DNA from 3 places in the Bacillus sp. AFS017336 genome. Region 3 is predicted to be linked to each of the others. Evidence: riboswitches for the same ligand, from Rfam matches in the RefSeq annotation. Region 3 holds a riboswitch; each other region holds the start of a gene.
The links. Region 3 has a riboswitch for thiamine pyrophosphate ahead of thiD (bifunctional hydroxymethylpyrimidine kinase/phosphomethylpyrimidine kinase). Riboswitches for the same ligand answer to the same signal wherever they lie in the genome.

Region 1: another riboswitch for thiamine pyrophosphate. It lies ahead of thiC (phosphomethylpyrimidine synthase ThiC); the one in region 3 lies ahead of thiD (bifunctional hydroxymethylpyrimidine kinase/phosphomethylpyrimidine kinase).
Region 2: another riboswitch for thiamine pyrophosphate. It lies ahead of CN601_RS13975 (ABC transporter substrate-binding protein); the one in region 3 lies ahead of thiD (bifunctional hydroxymethylpyrimidine kinase/phosphomethylpyrimidine kinase).

What each region holds. Positions count from the first base shown of each region.
Region 1 is NZ_NUCO01000006.1:29,748-33,993, reverse strand. Features, by position in the region: gene thiO (glycine oxidase ThiO) at 1-421, opposite strand, end outside; gene CN601_RS02325 (thiamine phosphate synthase) at 405-1,019, opposite strand; TPP riboswitch at 1,109-1,218, opposite strand; TPP riboswitch at 1,454-1,568, shown strand; gene thiC (phosphomethylpyrimidine synthase ThiC) at 1,702-3,480, shown strand; gene CN601_RS02315 (small acid-soluble spore protein H) at 3,730-3,909, opposite strand; gene CN601_RS02310 (YjcZ family sporulation protein) at 4,045-4,170, opposite strand.
Region 2 is NZ_NUCO01000022.1:55,424-59,669, forward strand. Features, by position in the region: gene CN601_RS13965 (ABC transporter permease) at 1-344, opposite strand, end outside; gene CN601_RS13970 (thiamine-binding protein) at 344-634, opposite strand; gene CN601_RS13975 (ABC transporter substrate-binding protein) at 647-1,636, opposite strand; TPP riboswitch at 1,725-1,834, opposite strand; gene racE (glutamate racemase) at 2,063-2,854, shown strand; gene CN601_RS13985 (RrF2 family transcriptional regulator) at 2,954-3,397, opposite strand; gene hmpA (NO-inducible flavohemoprotein) at 3,583-4,246, shown strand, end outside.
Region 3 is NZ_NUCO01000030.1:39,499-43,744, reverse strand. Features, by position in the region: gene cytX (putative hydroxymethylpyrimidine transporter CytX) at 1-897, opposite strand, end outside; gene thiD (bifunctional hydroxymethylpyrimidine kinase/phosphomethylpyrimidine kinase) at 890-1,696, opposite strand; TPP riboswitch at 1,832-1,943, opposite strand; gene CN601_RS17805 (FeoB-associated Cys-rich membrane protein) at 2,048-2,203, opposite strand; gene feoB (ferrous iron transport protein B) at 2,222-4,222, opposite strand; gene CN601_RS17795 (FeoA family protein) at 4,216-4,246, opposite strand, start outside.

The sequences.
Region 1 (4,246 bases), on a different contig from region 3:
AGGCTGCGCCAATTATGTTTGGATGGATGCCGGGGATCTGTTTTTTTAACTCCGCATGGTTATACCAAAGTGCTGAAGTTTGAGTGAGTAGTGGTGTTAATTGTTTTTTTTCTAAGTCGGTATAAGCTAGTTTGAATATGCCACCTTTTTTAAGTTCAATATCAATACCGCTTAATTCTTTCAACTCTTCTTGAAGGTGAAAATAAGATAGCTGGCTACTTCTAGCAAAAGTAAAAAATGACTCGGACTGATCCCACTCGGAATGGGCACCGAGCATCCCCGCAGCTGCCTTTGTCGTTTTTTGACCAACTTGATGTCCTTCTAAAACTGCGACATTAATGTTTTCTTTCGCTAGATAATAAGCAATGGAACAACCAATAATGCCACCCCCAATTACGACGACATCAAATCTCTTGTTCATAAGTCAGTTTACACCTTTCAAAATATTGCAGCGCAGCATCTAGTGGGTTTCGAGAAGAGAAGATTCCAGACATTACAGCTATGCCATCAATCTTGTTCTCCTTTAAAACTTGGATATGCTCAGGCAATATACCGCCTACTGCGTAGATTGGTATAGTCAGAGTTTTTTTCATTTCGGGTATGATTTCAATCCCATTTGGAGTTAGACCAGCTTTACACTTTGTTTCAAAACAATGACCGTAAAGGGCATAATCAGCCTGATCACTTTCAGCTTGGATTGCTTCAGTAAGCGTGTGGACTGATTTTCCTACTCGTAAGTTAGGAAAATATTCTTTTACATCAACAAGAGGAAGGCCATGTCCCGGTAAGTGTATATTTGATAGATTTGCGAAAATAGCAATATCTAAACGATCATTTAAAACGATTTTCTTCATATCGACTTTGTTCATTTTTAGTAGATTTAATAGTGATATTATTTCGATCGGTTTTTTTGATTTCTCGCGAATATGTACATAGTCGACTACATCGATTATTTGAATAATTTTGGAAGCAAGTACTTCGATTGAGTGCTGATCATCTGTAATTGCAATAAGTTCCATGCTCCAGCCTCTTTCATTAACAAAATTTTTTCAAACAAAAAAAACCACTTTCCTAAAAAAAGAAAGTGGTTACATTGCACACAAAATAAATAGAGAATGCGCCACTTTCCTACGCAGGTACTAGCCTGTTCAGGTTTTAAGGGTTTAAAAGTAACTACTCTATTCTCAGCCCTTATCAAGGGATCCCCTAGTGATGAATCTGTATGAAAATTAATCTTAGCATAGCATATAAAAAATAATATTCAATACTAAAATTTTTTTTACCTGTCCAAATATTTACCATAAATTGGGCTTGAAGCATAATGAAATCAAGTATTTAGACGAGTATAAAAAATACTAATAATTTTTTGAAATGAACGTTTCTGTAAAAATTTAGGAAATAAAAGCATTTACATTTTAAACTTGTGGGTTTATATTTAGTGTGAACAATTTAATCGTTAGACTAGGGGTGTCCAATTAGTTGGGCTGAGAGAGAAACGCATTTAAGTTTCTTAACCCTCAGGACCTGATCTGGTTCATACCAGCGTGGGGAAGTTAGAAATTTCTCATTAATGATGTCTAATCGTTAATGTAGTTTTGCTAACATTTTGCCGGGTCTTAAATATAAGATCCGGCTTTTTTCATGCTTAAAATGGATTGGATTTCGTCCTTTTTTAATCATTTAAAAAGGGGAATGAAATCAATGAACAATTCTGTAAATGAAATGAATTTTTCCATCATGTCTAGTTTTTCTGGTAGTAAAAAAGTTTATGTTGAAGGATCTAGACCTGATATTAAAGTACCGATGCGTGAGATTCAATTAAGTCCAACAACGGGTACTTTTGGCGAAGAAGAAAATGCACCAGTTAGAGTATATGACACTAGTGGACCTTACACAGATTCATCTAGCTCAGTTGATATTCGCGAGGGGCTTAAGCCAATCGGACAAAACTGGGTGATTGAGCGAAATGATGTTGAAGAATATGTAGGGCGTGAAGTGAAGCCTGAAGATAATGGATATAAAAAAGAATCAGATAAACATGAGGTTGAAATCTTTAAAGGGTTAAAAAGAAAACCATTGCGTGCAAAGGATAACGGAAATATTACGCAATTGCATTATGCTCGTAAAGGTATTATTACACCTGAAATGGAGTTTATTGCAATTCGAGAAAATAGATCAGCGGAATTTGTTCGTGATGAAGTTGCAAGAGGAAGAGCTGTTATTCCATCGAATATTAATCACCCGGAAAGCGAGCCAATGATTATCGGGCGTAATTTTCATGTGAAAATAAACGCCAATATAGGTAACTCAGCAGTTACTTCCTCAATTGAAGAAGAAGTAGAAAAAATGACATGGGCTACTCGCTGGGGAGCCGATACGATGATGGATCTTTCAACCGGAAAAAATATTCACACAACACGTGAATGGATTATCCGAAATTCTCCGGTACCAGTAGGGACAGTTCCAATTTATCAAGCACTTGAAAAGGTTAATGGAATTGCAGAAGACTTAAGCTGGGAAGTGTTTAGAGACACTTTAATCGAGCAAGCCGAACAAGGAGTAGATTACTTCACGATTCACGCTGGAGTACTATTGCGTTACATTCCATTAACTGCAAAACGAGTGACAGGAATCGTATCTCGTGGTGGGTCTATATTGGCTCAGTGGTGTTTAGCTCACCATAAAGAGAATTTCTTATATACGCATTTTGAGGAAATTTGTGAAATAATGAAGCGCTATGACGTAACATTCTCTTTAGGAGATGGTTTGCGCCCAGGCTCGATCGCCGATGCAAATGACGAAGCACAATTTTCGGAATTAGAAACACTTGGAGAGCTAACAAAAATTGCTTGGAAACATGACGTTCAAGTTATGATTGAAGGCCCGGGACATGTTCCAATGCATTTAATTAAAGAGAACATGGATAAACAACTAGAAATTTGTCAGGAAGCACCTTTTTACACATTAGGTCCACTAACGACAGATATTGCACCTGGTTATGATCATATAACGTCAGCAATCGGTGCAGCAATGATTGGTTGGTTTGGTACGGCGATGCTTTGCTATGTAACTCCGAAAGAGCATTTAGGTCTTCCAAATAAAGAAGATGTTAGAGTAGGGGTAATCACATACAAAATAGCAGCACATGCAGCTGACTTAGCAAAAGGTCACCCTGGTGCACAAAAAAGAGATGATGCACTTTCAAAAGCTCGATTTGAATTTAGATGGCGTGATCAGTTTAATCTTTCTCTTGATCCAGAAAGAGCAATTGAATACCACGATGAAACATTACCTGCTGAAGGAGCTAAAACAGCCCATTTTTGTTCAATGTGTGGTCCAAAATTCTGTAGTATGAGAATCTCACAAGACATTCGAGATATAGTAAAGCAAGAAGAACTTCAAAATGAATCAACCATTGAAGAAGGAATGAAAGAAAAAGCATTAGAATTTAGAAAAAACGGCGGAGAAATCTATCAATAAGGGTGTGAGCCTTATATGAATAGGGTAGAAGAAATCAAAAAAGAAATAAAGCAATTAGAAGAAAGTATGAATCAGTTAAAAATAGAACTGAAAACCATTCAAACAAATTGTGCCCACGATTTTCAACAGAAGGATACGATACAAGAATGCCTAAAATGCAGTTTGATTGAAAGCTTGTGCTGGTAATTTTTATAGATAAAGCAAAAACAAACCCCAATTTGGAGGTTTGTTTTTGTTTATAGGTTAAAGTTAATGCTCCGACAAACTATTGATTGAAACTTCTTCCTCTCGATCGGGTTGGCCGAGCGGATAAATTCTAGCAATTTCATTTGTTTCATCAACATGTTGAATATAAATCGGCACTCCATTGTATGTAACATTAGCCATTTCAGGTGAAGACGCAATTTCTTGAGCTCGTTGTTTATTCATACGTAACCTCCTCTAAATTATTAATTGAAACCAAACCTAACATATTATTAACCGATGGGTGATTGGGTATTCATATTATTTTTTGTAAAAAAAAACTCCTGTTAAATTTAACAGGAGTTTTATAGTTTTTAAAGATTACCAGTGATGTCCATATCCATATCCGTCAGATCCTGACCAGCAAGCTGCTCCAACAATGATTAATAAGATAAATAAAACAACAATCAAAGCAAAACCGTTAAGATGGTGATGTCCAGTACTCATTCATGTGACCTCCTTCATACGATATTAAGGGATGTAAACTCCCTTTAGGGTCATGTAACCAATTGTAAAAATTACA
Region 2 (4,246 bases), on a different contig from region 3:
AACCAAATAATTAAAAGTGGTGCCAATACAATAATTGGTACATTTTGCGAAAGAATTAATAATGGATAAAAAGCTTTTTTTACACCTGGTATTAAATGCAATAGAAACGCTATTAAAAGTCCTAGTAAGCTCCCTATTAACAATCCGATAATCGTTAATTGAATTGTAGAAGTTATATGTGGAAGTAAAGAATCCAAAGAATGAATTCCTTCTTTAAAGATTGCAATTGGTCCTGGCAATAGCCAAGGCTCTATTTTCCAAATTTTAATACTGAGCTGCCAACAGATTAAAAAAAGCAGGATGACAACAAATGGCTGCCATCCTTTCATATTTTTTCGTTTCATTAACGGTACTTCTCCGTTAACACATCCATTGTAATCCCTTGTGGTTGATAAAGGATTTTCATTTGAGTTATAACATTGTGGCAACCTATTTCGATCATTCTTTCATTCATTTTTTGAACAACTTGTAATAATTCATTCAAATCACCTTCCATTGTTGTTTCCAATGGTTGTACTTGATATTTCACACCTGATTCATCAATAATCTTAATCGCTTCATCAACTGCAGGAATGACATCCTCAATATTATTTGTTTTTGGTATTATTTGAACACTCATTAATGTAGTTTTCATTTTTACTCCTCCTTATTTTGGTAAGAATTCATTTGTAAAAGCTTCTTCTGGCTTAAATTTACCTTCTAATAATTTATTTTCAGCTAAAAAATCTGCATAGTTTTTCCAAACCGTTAACTTTTGCTCACCCCAACGATTTGCATCGTCTTTATATTTAGATGCTAACCACTCTTGGCTTTTTTCTACTAATTTTTTATCTAGATCTGGATTATCTTTAAGTAAAATCGCTGCAGCTTCCTTCGGGTTATCAATCGCAAAGTTATATCCTTTGGATGCAGCGGCAACAAACGCTTTTACTACTTTTGGGTTTTTACTAATCATTTTTTCGTTTGTAGCTAATACTGGCGTATAGTAATCTAGTTTTTTACTATAATCTGTTAAATAAATCATATTTAACTTCTCTCCACGAAGCTCAGCTTCAATACCTGTCCATCCTTGATAAATCCAAGCAAAGTCGATATCTCTTTTTACAGCTGTAAAGAAATCAGCATCGCCCATATTAACGATATTTAACTTATTAACATTCGCATGTTCTTCTGACATAAGTGATTTTAAAACGGCTTTTTCAACCGGTGAACCCCATCCACCATATGTTTTACCAACGAAATCTTTTGGAGACTTAATTTCTTTTTTCGCAGGCGATGCAAAACCAGAAGTATTATGTTGAATAACTGCTGCAATTGAAACAAGTGGTACATTTTGAACTCTAGCCTGTGTAATTGACTCTTGATAAGAAACGCCAAAATCCGCTTTACCTGAAGCAACTAATTGATCTGCTCCTGTTTCTCCTGGACTGATAATATCTACATCAAGTCCTTGTTCCTTAAAATATCCTTTTTCTTTCGCAACAAATAGCCCCGTATGATTTGTATTTGGTGTCCAATCTAGTACGACAGTCACCTTTTTTAATTGCTTGCCCTTTCCACTAGTCGCGGTTTTACTTTGACCACACCCAGTTAACATTAAACAAATAGCTACTAAAAAAACTACTAATCTTTTCATTTACTAATACTCCCTTTTGTTTTTGGTTTATACAAAAAGAAAACGCCCGGATAATAACCCGGGCGTTAATGCGCTGTAAAAAACATATCTAAAAGGAGATACTGTTCCCTACGCTGGCATCACCCAGATCAGGTTCTAAGAGTCAACATCTTAAGGATGTTATCTCAGCCAGCAACACTGGCACCTCCACATTTTTCTCATATAAACTTTTCATCATAAATATAACAGATAATGATTGAATTTACGAACTATTTTTAACTTGCGCTTAATTGTTTTAATAGTCTGTTAATACAAGCTATTTAACGATAAGATTTTGTCATACTTTAAATGAGATTATTAAACAAAAATATCATTTCTTATAGTAAAATCTTACTTGAATATCGAATATACTACATCATCAAATTATGATTAAAATGAGGGGATTTTTTGAATAAACCAATCGGAGTCATTGACTCAGGAGTTGGGGGCTTAACAGTTGCCAAACAAATTATAAGACAATTACCTAAGGAAGATATAGTATACCTAGGCGATACTGCTAGATGCCCATATGGATCACGACCATATGAGGAAATCAGGGAATTCACTTGGGAAATGACTAATTTTCTTTTAGAAAAAGACATAAAAATGTTAGTCATCGCCTGCAATACTGCCACTTCAGTAGTATTAAGTGAAATGAGAGAAAAACTTCAAATCCCAGTAATAGGTGTTGTGCACCCTGGTGCCAGAGCTGCTCTAAAATTATCACAAAATGATCAGATTGGTGTAATTGGCACTAACGCTACTATTAATAGCAAAGCCTATCATTCCGCACTAAAACGAATTAATGAAAAAGTAATAATTGAAGGCTTGGCTTGCCCAGAATTTGCCGGAATCGTTGAAAACGGCGATTACAATAAACCAGAAATTTTTGAAATCGTTAGAAATACTCTTTCACCGCTATTAGATTCAAAAATTGATACATTAATACTAGGTTGTACCCATTACCCTTTATTAAGCCCAATCATCCAAAAGTTGATGGGACCTTCTATTCAGCTCATCAGCTCAGGCGATGAAACTGCATTAGAAGTAAGTGCAATACTCGATCAACAAAATATTTTATCTAATTCCGAAAACACTATACATGAATTTTATACAACTGGAGATCCAATCGTTTTTAGTAAAATAGCTTCCTCTTTGTTCCAAGAGCCTTTGGAAAATGTAAAACATATAAAACTATAAGAGTTCTAAATTGAACTCAATAAAAAAGAAAACCAACAAAGTATACATTTGTTGGTTTTTGTATTTTTAAATTGCAAAGGCTCATCAATTTAATAAAATTTATTCTTTTGTATTACTTGAAAAATAATCTTTCAACATCGCATTATTCTTTACAATATCATCTAATGTATATTGATCTAATACTTGTAAAAATTGATCCAATGCGTTATTAAATATATGTTTTAAAGAACAAACAGGCGTAATAACACAAGTACCGCCATGCTCAAAACATTCTACAATATTAAAGTCTTCTTCGGTTTTACGGATTATTTCTCCTATATTTATTTCCGCTGGCAATTTTGCTAAACGAATTCCACCATTTCTGCCACGTATAGTCTCGATATAGCCCATCTTACCTAAATTATAGATTATTTTCATTAAATGGTTTTTAGATATACCATAGGCTTCAGCGATGTCTTTTATATTAACTAATTTTTCACGCGGTTCAGAGGATAGAAATATTAGTACACGAAGAGAGTAATCCGAATAAGTTGTTAAACGCATAACTTGTCCTCACTCATTTATTTTGATTAATCATAGCATAATTGTGAACATTTTTTAAACTTTTATGTAATTTTTCGAAAAAAGTTCAAAAAGATGTATTTAACATATTGCTTTAACCGATATCAAGGACTAAGATAAAGATGTATTTATTATACTACTTTAAAATGTATATAGGGGGATTTACCATGCTTTCTCAAAAAACAATCGATATTATTAAATCAACAGTTCCTGTTTTAGAAGTGTCAGGTACAGAAATCACTTCCGTATTCTATAAAAATTTATTTACAAATCATCCTGAATTATTAAACGTATTCAATCATACGAATCAGCAAAAAGGTAGACAACAAACCGCTCTTGCTAATACTGTTTTAGCTGCAGCTCAAAATATTGATAAACTAGAAACGATTATACCTGTTGTAAAACAAATAGCACAAAAACACCGTAGTCTTTTAGTTAAAGCTGAGCATTATCCAATCGTTGGGCAACACTTACTTGGTGCAATTAAAGAAGTACTTGGTGATGCTGCAACTGAAGAAATACTTGGTGCTTGGGGCGAAGCTTATGGAATTATAGCTCAAGTGTTTATTGATATTGAAAAGGAAATGTATAATGAAGCTGCCACTCAAGAAGGTGGTTGGTCAGAATTTAAAGAGTTTACAGTGATCAATAAAGTAGAAGAAAGTGATGTAATTACATCATTCTACTTAAAACCTAAAGATGGATCTTCAGTTCCTACTTTCCTATCAGGACAATATATTACTGTTCGTTCACAAATTCCAGGTGAAGAGTACTTATCAAATAGACAATATAGTTTATCTGATTCGCCTGGTAAAGAATACTTTAGAATTT
Region 3 (4,246 bases):
TGCCGTAACGATCAGCGCTATATGTTTTCCATTTAGTTTTGGAAAAATGGTTGTAACTGATATCCCAGCTGAATAAGCATCCATGAAAGTTGTTGTAACAGTCGCTAAAACAACGATACCAACTGCGAATAGGCCTAAATTTGCACTCATTAAAACAGCTACTGGATCTACTTCATTAAATGCTAACGCTGCCCCTAGTCCAATAATATACATCCATGAACTTCCAAACATATAACCTATGAAACTACCAATTGCCCCGTCTTTTGTAGTTTTCGCGAATCGAGTATAGTCACTAATTAATGGGATCCACGATAATGGCATAATGACTGATAATTCAACTGCTTCGCCAAAAGATAATCCTGATGTACTTGGTTGAGTAAGAATATTATCGCTTTTAAAAATAACAAAGCATAATACAATCGTTAAAACGAATAGTAAACAAACTGCTATACTATTAAGTTTTTTTGAAGCATTTTGTCCAAAGTACAACCAGATTGCTATTAGCACTCCGATTACTAAACACCAAACCCAAAGGTGATTAAAATGATAGTCATTTTTTGTAACGATATTGATTGAACGAGCTCCTGTTAAGATCATAATGGCCGTCCAGCCAAGCAACTGTAATACATTTAAAATTGAAAACAAGTAACTACCATAGCTACCAAATGAAATTTTTGTAGATTCCATTGCAGATAATCTTTGCTGAGACCCAATTACACCACCTAAAACAAGTAAAAGTGTTCCTATTAAATGTCCTACTAAAATAGCAGTTAAACCTTTAGTAAAACCTAATGGAGCCACTAATGCCCCCGTCATGATTTCCGCTACTGATACCGCAGCACCAAACCAAAGCGTCGTAAAATTCCACTTTGTCATTTTTGCATTTTGATTAGACATGTTGAACTCCTGCCTTTTCATACAATGAGTAGAAGTGATGGACAGGACCTACCCCTTTTCCGATTGAGAAGGAATGTTGAATCGCTAATGTTATATAGTTTTTTGCTTCTCTAATTGCCTCATTTAATTCAAGTTCATTTGCTAAATTAGATGTAATTGCTGAAGATAAAGTACATCCAGTACCATGGGTATTAATTGTATTGATTCTAACGCTATTAAAACTAGTAAACTCCTCACCATTAAAGCAAATATCCGTTGCTTCACCTTCTAGATGTCCACCTTTTACAAGGACATTTTTTGCACCTAATGAATGAATTTGTATAGCAGCTTCTTTCATTTCTTCAATCGTCGTAATTTTTCTTCCAGTAATAACTTCTGCCTCAGGAAGATTCGGTGTGATAACAGTTGCTAACGGAATCAATTCTTGAATTAAAGCTTCCTTAGCATCTGGACTTAATAAGTCAAATCCGCTCTTAGAAACCATAACTGGATCAACTACAATATGCTTTGGTTTATATTGCTTTAGTTTTTCAGCTATCACTTTAATCGTATCGATTTGTGATACCATACCAATTTTTACTGCATCTACTTCGATATCCGTAAATATTGCATCTAATTGACTCGCAATAATCTCTGGTGTCATATCTTGAACCGCAAAAACTCCTTGCGTATTTTGAGCAGTTACTGCTGTTATTACACTCATTCCAAAAACACCATGAGCTGAAAACGTCTTTAAATCTGCTTGAATTCCAGCACCACCACTTGAATCAGATCCGGCTATTGTTAATACTTTCTTCAATGTTCTTCCCCCTATTTAATGAATAGAACTCTTTTGATCTTACAGATAGAAGATGAAACTTGATTTTAAATACAAAAAAGCACAAATCCCATAAGGACTTGTGCTCGAACAAATCAATGTTATGAATACAAAAATGTATTCTACCGTTCACTTTCCTACGCTGGCATTATCCAGATCAGGTTAAAGGGTCAAAGACTATTCGTGTCTCAATCTCAGCCGACCATTTACGGCACCCCTAGTACTATTCAATTATTTAAATTAATTACTTTATCATCTTAATTAATACTTATACTTTATTCAAGTATTTAGACCAGTTTACTTTAAATTTTATCTTTAAAGAACACTCTACTATTATTTTGAATAATTAGCTGTATCACAATTTGAACTACAAGTTTTTGCGATTGAACAAGAGCCACATTTACCTTTTTTTGTTTTCTTTACATATCGTAAAAGTGTCCACCCTGCATATCCAAAAATAAGAGCTCCTATTAAAATATTGACAACCATAAGTAGATACCCCTTTCTCTAATAGCCTAAGAGTCTTCCAACTTGATAGATAATTAGCGCTAATATATAGGCAATAACTAATGCATAACCAACTGAGAAATACGTCCATTTAGCTGAACCTGTCTCTTTACGAATTGTCGCAACAGTTGCAAGACATGGTACATACAATAAGACAAAAACCATAAAGCTAAAAGCAGAAAGTGCAGAAAACTGCGTTGCCAATATTCCTTGTAAAGAATTCGCATTTGGCACGTGATAAATAATATTCATAGCAGATACAACAACTTCTTTAGCTAAAAATCCCGTTAGTAAAGAAGCACCCGCTTGCCATGTTCCAAATCCTAAAGGTGCAAGTATTGGAGTTAAGATGCCCCCAATCATTGCTAAAAAGCTATCATCCATAGAAACACCGAAACCACTTGGTCCCATATAAGATAATAACCAAATTACTACAGAACCACCAAAAATAAACGTACCAGCTTTTCGAATAAACCCTTTACCTTTATCCCAAGTGCTTCTAAACAAAGCTTTACCTTGTGGCATACGGTACGGTGGGAGTTCTACGACAAATAATGAAAACTCACCCTTTAATATAGTAGATGAAAAAACCTTAGCTAATATTAATGCAACTACTATTCCAAGTATATACAGTGAAAATACAACTATTGCTTGATTTTTCGCGAAAAACGCTCCAACGAATAGTGCATATACCGGTAAACGCGCCGAACAAGACATTAATGGTGTTAACAAAATCGTGAGCAGTCTCTCTCTAGGCTGTTCAATTGTTCTGGCAGCCATTACTCCAGGTACATTACAACCAAATCCAATAATCATTGGAATAAATGCTTTTCCGGTTAAACCAACCATTTCCATCGAACGATCCATTACTAAAGCCGCACGAGACATATATCCAAAATCTTCAAGGAATGAAATTAGTAAAAACAAAATAAAAATTTGTGGAACAAAGACTAAAACTCCACCAACACCAGCAACAATACCATCAAGAATAACTGCTTTTATAAAACCAGATGCATGAATTACATTTAAGCCGTTTGTAAGCCAGTCTGTCACAGGTCCTGATAAAAACCCATCTAATGCGTCAGATAATGGTAACCCTAACCAATCAAAAGTAAGCTTAAACATTAAAAACATCGTCGCTAAGAAAATAGGAATACCCAAAATTGGATGTGTTACAAATCGATCGATCCGATCAGTTAATGTAACTGCTTCATTCGATTCTTTCTCTACAGATTTACCAATTAACTGTGATATCACTTCTTTTCTTGCTGAATAAATCCACTTAGAAGGTGCTACACCATGTTCACTACTTAATTGTTCCTCTGTTAATTTAATGATTTCGCCAATTTTACTAAAATCGTAAGATGAAGATATAAATTCTATTACTTCTTTATTACCCTCTAGAATTTGTATTGCAGTCCATCTTTTAGGAATAGTTAAGGTTGAAGGTAATAGCGTCATAATATTTTTAATACCATCTTCAATAATTTTTCCATAATCAATTTCAAACTCAACTTCGGCTTGAGGAATAGTCGCTAGTATTTCATTTACTTCGTCTGTTCCCTTACCCGATCTAGCATCAATTGGAATAACTGGTACTTTTAATATCTTTGAGATACTAGAAGGATCAATTGAAATCCCTCTCCTTTTAGCAACGTCAACCATATTTAGACCAATAATCATTGATTTATTAAACTCTAGAAGTTGAAGAGTTAGCATTAAATTTCTCTCTAATTGAGCAGCGTCAACTATATTTATCATCCCATCAAATGTTTCATTTACAAAAAAATGTGAAACAACGGCCTCATCCTTTGAAAGAGGGCTTAGAGAATAAATACCTGGTAAATCAATTAAATTTCCAAGTTTATTTTTTATAGTCCCTACCTTTTTTTCAACAGTAACCCCACTCCAATTTCCTACGTATTGGTATGTACCTGTTAAATTATTAAATAGAGAAGTTTTTCCTGTATTTGGATTTCCAATAAGTGCTATATTTAACATATTTTTTCTACCTTTATCCCAGAT